One region of the Nonomuraea sp. NPDC001831 genome, then DNA from elsewhere that is predicted to be linked to it. Evidence: riboswitches for the same ligand, from Rfam matches in the RefSeq annotation. Region 1 holds a riboswitch; the other holds the start of a gene.
What was found. A riboswitch is a leader RNA that binds a small molecule or an ion and turns the genes downstream of it on or off. The one in region 1 is predicted to bind cobalamin.
Positions count from the first base shown of each region.

Region 2: another riboswitch for cobalamin. It lies ahead of cobN (cobaltochelatase subunit CobN); the one in region 1 lies ahead of ACFYYW_RS37485 (ribonucleoside-diphosphate reductase subunit alpha).

Region 1 covers NZ_JBIATU010000015.1:195,493-198,692, forward strand. The annotation lists gene ACFYYW_RS37485 (ribonucleoside-diphosphate reductase subunit alpha) at 1-1,890, opposite strand, end outside; cobalamin riboswitch at 2,019-2,224, opposite strand; gene ACFYYW_RS37490 (alpha/beta hydrolase) at 2,420-3,200, shown strand, end outside.
Region 2 covers NZ_JBIATU010000004.1:312,290-315,489, forward strand. The annotation lists gene ACFYYW_RS16610 (precorrin-3B synthase) at 1-1,161, opposite strand, end outside; cobalamin riboswitch at 1,233-1,359, shown strand; gene cobN (cobaltochelatase subunit CobN) at 1,413-3,200, shown strand, end outside.

The DNA.
Region 1 (3,200 bases):
CGAGTTGCGCAGGCCGTGGGCGGCGATGCGCTCGCGCACCGCGTCCCAGCGCCCGGCCTGGGTGCCGCTCTGGCCCCACAGGTCGTGCTGGAGCCGGCCGCGGGCCGCCCACGTCTGGTCGTAGGCGGGGTGGGCGCCGAAGCGCTCGGCCAGGCCGGCGGAGGTCTCCAGCGCCGACAGGTAGATCTCCTCGGCGATCCGGGTGGACAGCTCCTTGGCCTCGGCCGAGTCGAACGGCAGGCGCAGCGCGAAGAAGACGTCCTGCAGGCCCATCACGCCGAGGCCGACCGGGCGCCAGCGCGGGTTGCTGGCCGCGGCCTGCTCGCTCGGGTAGTAGTTGATGTCGATCACCCGGTCGAGGAAGGTGACCGCGGTGCGGACGGTGGCGCGCAGCCGCTCCCAGTCGATGCCGCGGTCGATGCCGCCGTCGGGGGCCGCTGCCTGCCCCGTGCCCGTCAGGTGGGCGGCGAGGTTGACCGAGCCCAGGTTGCAGACCGCGGTCTCGGCGTCGCTGGACACCTCGACGATCTCGGTGCACAGGTTGGACAGGTGCACCACGTTGCCGGGCTCGGCCGCCTGGTTGCACAGGCGGTTGGCGGCGTCCTTGAAGGTCATCCAGCCGTTGCCGGTCTGGGCCAGGGTGCGCATCATCTTGGCGTACAGGTCGCGGGCCTTGATCTGCCGGACGTACCGCCCGTCGCGCTCGGCGGCGCGGTAGGCCTCCTCGAACGCCTCGCCCCACAGGTCGGGCAGCTCGGGGACCTCGTCGGGGTCGAACAGCGACCAGGTGCCGTCGGCCTCGACCCGGCGCATGAACTCGTCGGGGATCCAGTTGGCCAGGTTGAGGTTGTGGGTGCGGCGGGCGTCCTCGCCGGTGTTGTCGCGCAGCTCCAGGAACTCCTCGACGTCGGGGTGCCAGGGCTCCAGGTAGACGCAGGCCGCGCCCTTGCGCCGGCCGCCCTGGTTGACGGCGGCCACCGACGCGTCGAGCGTGCGCAGCCACGGGACGATGCCGTTGGAGTGCCCGTTCGTGCCGCGGATCAGCGCGCCCCGGGAGCGCACCCGCGACCAGGAGATGCCGATCCCGCCGGCGAACTTCGACAGCTGCGCCACCTGGGCGTACCGGTCGTAGATGGAGCCGATCTCGTCACGGGGCGAGTCGACCAGGTAGCAGGAGGACATCTGGGTGTGCCGGGTGCCGGAGTTGAACAGCGTCGGCGAGCTGGGCAGGTAGGCCAGCGACGACATGAGCCGGTAGAAGCCGACGGCCTCGGCGGGCGTCTCGGCCAGCCCGCAGGCCACGCGCAGCAGCCAGTACTGCGGCGTCTCCACCACCAGCCGGGTGGACGGGTGGCGCAGCAGGTAACGGTCGTAGACCGTCCGCAGCCCGAAGTACTCGAACCGCAGGTCGGCGGTGACGTCGATGGCGTCGTCGAGCTTGCGGGCGTTGGCGTTGACGAACTCGGCGGTCTCGTCGCCGATGAGCCCCTCGGCGTGGCCCAGCCGGATCGCCTGGCTGAAGGAGGCCACGCCCTGCCCGCGGACCTCCTTGTCGATGTAGCCCGACAGCAGCCGCGCGGCCAGGCGCGAGTACTGCGGCTCCTCGCCGATCATCTCGGCGGCCGTCTGGATGGACAGCCGGTCCAGCTCGGCGGTGGTGGCCCCGTCGTAGAGGCCGCTGATCGTCTTGGTGGCCACCCGCATCGGGTCGATGTCCGTCAGATCGGTCGCCCAGTGCTCCACCGCACGTACGATCTTGTTGACGTCGACCGGCTCCGCGGTGCCGTTGCGCTTGCGCACCTGCATCTGGACGCGCCGCGGCGCGGACCTGTCGGCGTCCGCCCGCGCCGTCGCGGCCAGGTCCGTCATCGGGTCCCCTGTGACCGTCACTGCGCTCTCCCCTCGTGAACTCGGTCAGCGGCCGAGAACGCGCGCAGGAGGCGGACGGCGAGGCGCCACAGCCCTCTCGCCGGTGCCGTCCACCGTCCCGCGCGGTCTCGGACCAGCCGCGCGCGCATGATCGCGCGCGGCGCGCCGGCAGGTCTTCGGACTCGTGGGCATGCTGTCGCTGCCTACTGGCCGTCGCTTCCCGGGCCTTCGGCCCAGTGCGTCTGACGGCGTTCGTTCCCACTTACCGCTGCGGGGCAGTCCCGGATTCCCACCGGGTTCCCTCTTGCCTCGGCCGCCCTGGCGGGGCGACCGAACCGGCTGCGGGAGACACCATATATAGGGCGGATCAAAAAGTCACACCCAACATCTCGTGTTGCGAAGAACCCACGCTCCGATCCGGCCATCCGCCACGGGGCCGCGCCCGCGAGGCTGGCGGCCCGATTGTGATCGACGTCATAGGCCCGCGATGCCCCGTTTTCGCTACCTTAGGTATCGATACTTCAAGTAGCGAAAACCTGAGGAGACGAGCATGAGCGAGACCACCGGCCTGCGTCCGGTCACGCCCGACTGGGACACCGTCACCCCCGCCGAGCTGGCCGCCTACGTCGAGGCGGAGAACCGGCTGCGCGCCTCCGTCGAGGCACAGGCGATCACCGGCCGGCCGGATCCCGGCGCCGCCGTCGACTGGCGGACGGTGGCGCTGCCCGGCCGCGACATCCGCGTCCGGGTCCACCGGCCCCGAGCGGCCGAGCCGGGGGACGCCCTGCCGCTCGTGCTGCACGTGCACGGGGGCGGCTTCGTCGGCACGGCGCCGCAGAGCGACTGGGTCAACAGCCACCTGGCCGCCCACCTGCCCGCCGTCGTCGTCTCGGTGGACCACCGGCTGCTCGACTGGCGCACGCCGCTGGCCGCCGCCGCCGACGACGGCTGGGACGTGCTCCGGCACGTGCTGGAGAACGCCGCGCAGTGGGGCGTCGACCCGGCGCGGGCCGTCCTGTTCGGCGAGAGCTGCGGCGGCCTGATCTGCGCCCTGGCCGCGATCAGGGCCCGCGACGCCGGTCTGCCCCTGAAGGCCCAGGTGCTGGTCAACCCCGCCGTGGAGGTGGCCGGGACGATGTTCGACCACCCCTCGATGACCCAGTACGCCGACACCCCGACGCTCAGCGTGCCGGTGTTGCGGCTGTTCCACCGGCTCGCCGTGCCCGAGGGGACGGACGCCCGCGCGCTCTCCCCGCTGTACGCCGACGACCTGGGCGGGCTGGCCCCGGCGCTCGTGGCGGTGCCGACCCACGACCCGATCGCCGACCACG
Region 2 (3,200 bases), on a different contig from region 1:
TTGGCGGGCGTCCGCCCGCACGTCGGCGAGCGCCTTCGCGCAGCCGGGACGGCCGGTGCAGGCGGTGACCCCGGCCCAGGGGGAGTCCGGGTCGGTGACGAGCCCGGCGGCGGCCAGCGTCCGCTCGATCCGGTCCGCCTCGCCGAGGGATTTCGGGGAGCCCGAGGAATCGGGGGAGCCGGGGGAGCCGGGGGAGCCGGGGGAGCCGGGGGAGAGGTCCGGCAGGACGACTGTTCGCCAGGGGGTCAGGCGCACTGGCCGCCCGAGGTCCGCGAGCGCTCTGGCCTGGGCGGACGTCAGACGGCCGAGCGGCACGAGCGCCTCGATCGCCACCCGGCCGTCCCGCTGCGCGATCCTGCCCGCGGACGGGCGGCGCGCGGGTGAGGGCGGGACGTTCGCGGCATCCGCGGCCTGCGGGGCGTCGGCGGTGTGGGGCGCCTGCGGGGCCTTCGGGGCGTCCAGTGCGTTCGGGGCGTTCGTTCGGGCTGGTCGGCCGTCGCGCAGGCGGGTGGCGATCGCGGCGGGGCCGTCCGGCAGGTCGCGGATGCGCCAGGCGCGCGGGCCGTCGGGGGACAGCTCGTCCAGGAACGCCTCGGCGGCGTCGATCATGAGCGGCACGGCCGCGTCCGGGGCGACGGTCAGCCCGGTGTCGGCGCCGGCGAGCAGCAGCCGCCCGGTCGCCACGTAGGTGACGTCCGCGCCGAGCCCGGCGACGTCCCGCGTGCCGTCGTCCAGGGCGAACAGGAACCGTCCCGGCAGCGCGGCCAGCCGGGGCCGCGCGCACAGCGCCCGGTCCAGGGCGTCCGCCATCGCCTGCACGTCCAGCAGCCCGTCAGGACCGCGCCCGCTCAGCGGCGAGGCCAGGATGTTGCGCACCCGCTCGTGCGCGGGCGACGGCAGCAGCCCGGCCGCCGCGATGCGCCCGGCGAAGACCTCGGGCGAGCGCAGCCCCCGCACCTGGACGTTCGCCCGCGACGTCAGCTCGATCACGCCCGCTCCCAGCTCGGCCGCGCACCCGGCGAGCACGCGGAGCTGCGCGGCCGACACCGCGCCGCCGGGCAGGCGCACGCGGGCGAGCGGGCCGTCGGCGGCCTCGTGCACCTGGAGCGCCCCCGGACAGGCATCGGGACGCGTACGTCCGGAAGATTCACCTACGGGCACGAAGGGATCGTAACGCCACTTCTGGGACGGGTCGCTCCTGCCGTAAGCTTCGGCGTAGACGATGGCAATGGGAGGAAGCCGGTGCGAATCCGGCGCGGTCCCGCCACTGTGACCGGGGAGCGAACCCCACCACGAGGCCACTGTCCGGCGACGGACGGGAAGGCCGGGGTGAGCGTCGATCCGGGAGCCAGGAGACTCCTGCCGTCGTGTCACCCGCGACCGGGGCGAGGACCCCGAGGGAGGAATGCGCCGTGCCTGGCGACAGCCGTACCGTTCTGCTGCTCTCCACCTCCGACACCGACCTGCTGAGCGCCCGCGCCTGCGGGGCGGGCTACCGTCTGGGCAATCCCGCCCGGCTGACCGCCGAGGACGTCCCCGGCCTGACGGAGGGCACCGACCTGGTCGTGGTGCGCCTGCTGGGCGGGCGGCGGGCCTGGCCGGAAGGGCTCGACGCGCTGCTGGCCGGGCCCCGCCCGGTGGTGGTGCTGGGCGGGGAGCAGGCGCCCGACGCCGAGCTGATGGAGCTGTCCACCGTCAGCGGCGGGGTGTGCGCCGAGGCGCACGCCTACCTGGCCCATGGCGGTCCGGCCAACCTGGCCGAGCTGCACGCGTTCCTGTCCGACACCGTCCTGCTGACCGGGCACGGGTTCGAGCCGCCCGTCCCGGCCCCCACCTGGGGACGGCTGGACCGCCCCGCCAGGACCACCGGCGGTCCCGTGGTGGGGGTGCTCTACTACCGGGCCCACCACGTGGCGGGCAACACCGCGTTCGTCGAGGCGTTGTGCGACGCCGTCGAGGACGCGGGCGGGCAGGCGCTGCCGGTCTTCTGCTCGTCCCTGCGCGCGGCCGAGCCGGAGCTGCTGGACACGCTGCGCGCGGCGGACGCCCTGGTCGTCACGGTGCTGGCGGCGGGCGGCTCCCGTCCGGCCACCGCGGGGGCGGGCGGCGACGACGAGGCCTGGGACGTCGGCGCGCTGGCCGAGCTCGACGTGCCGATCCTGCAGGGACTCTGCCTGACCACCACCCGCCAGGCCTGGGAGGAGAACGACGACGGGCTGTCGCCGCTGGACGCCGCCTCCCAGGTGGCGATCCCGGAGTTCGACGGGCGCATCATCACGGTGCCGTTCTCGTTCAAGGAGATCGACCCCGACGGGCTGACCGTCTACGTCGCCGACCCCGAGCGGGCCGCCCGGGTGGCGGGCATCGCGGTGCGCCACGGCCTGCTGCGGCACACCCCTCCCGCCGAACGGCGGCTGGTGGTGATGTTGTCGGCGTACCCGACCAAGCACTCCCGCGTCGGCAACGCGGTCGGGCTGGACACCCCGGCGAGCACCGTCCGGCTGCTGGCCCGTCTCGCCGAGGCGGGGTACGACCTGGGCGACGGCTTCCCCGGCGTGGCCGACCAGGACGGCGACGCGCTCGTCCACGCGCTGATCGCCGCCGGCGGCCAGGACCAGGACTGGCTGACCGAGGAGCACCTGGCGGGCAACCCGGTCCGCATCTCCGCCGCCTCCTACGAACAGTGGTACCGGACGCTGCCCGCGGCCCTGCGCGAGGAGATGGAGCGCCACTGGGGGCCGCCGCCCGGAGAGTTGTTCGTGCACGAGGGGGACGACGGGACCGACATCGTGCTGGCCGCGCTGAGGGCCGGGAACCTCGTGGTGATGGTGCAGCCGCCGCGCGGCTTCGGGGAGAACCCGATCGCCATCTACCACGACCCCGACCTGCCGCCCAGCCACCACTACCTGGCCGCCTACCGCTGGCTGTCGGCCGAGTTCGGCGCGCACGCGATGGTGCACGTCGGCAAGCACGGCAACCTGGAGTGGCTGCCCGGCAAGTCGGCGGGGATGTCGGCCGCGTGCGGCACCGACGCCGCCATCGGCGACCTGCCGCTGGTCTACCCCTTCCTGGTCAACGACCCGGGGGAGGGCACGCAGGCCAAGCGGCGCGCGCACGCCGTGCTGGTGGACCACCTGGTGCCGCCGATGGCCCGCGCCGACACCTACGGCGACATCGCCCGGCTGGAGCAGCTCCTGGAC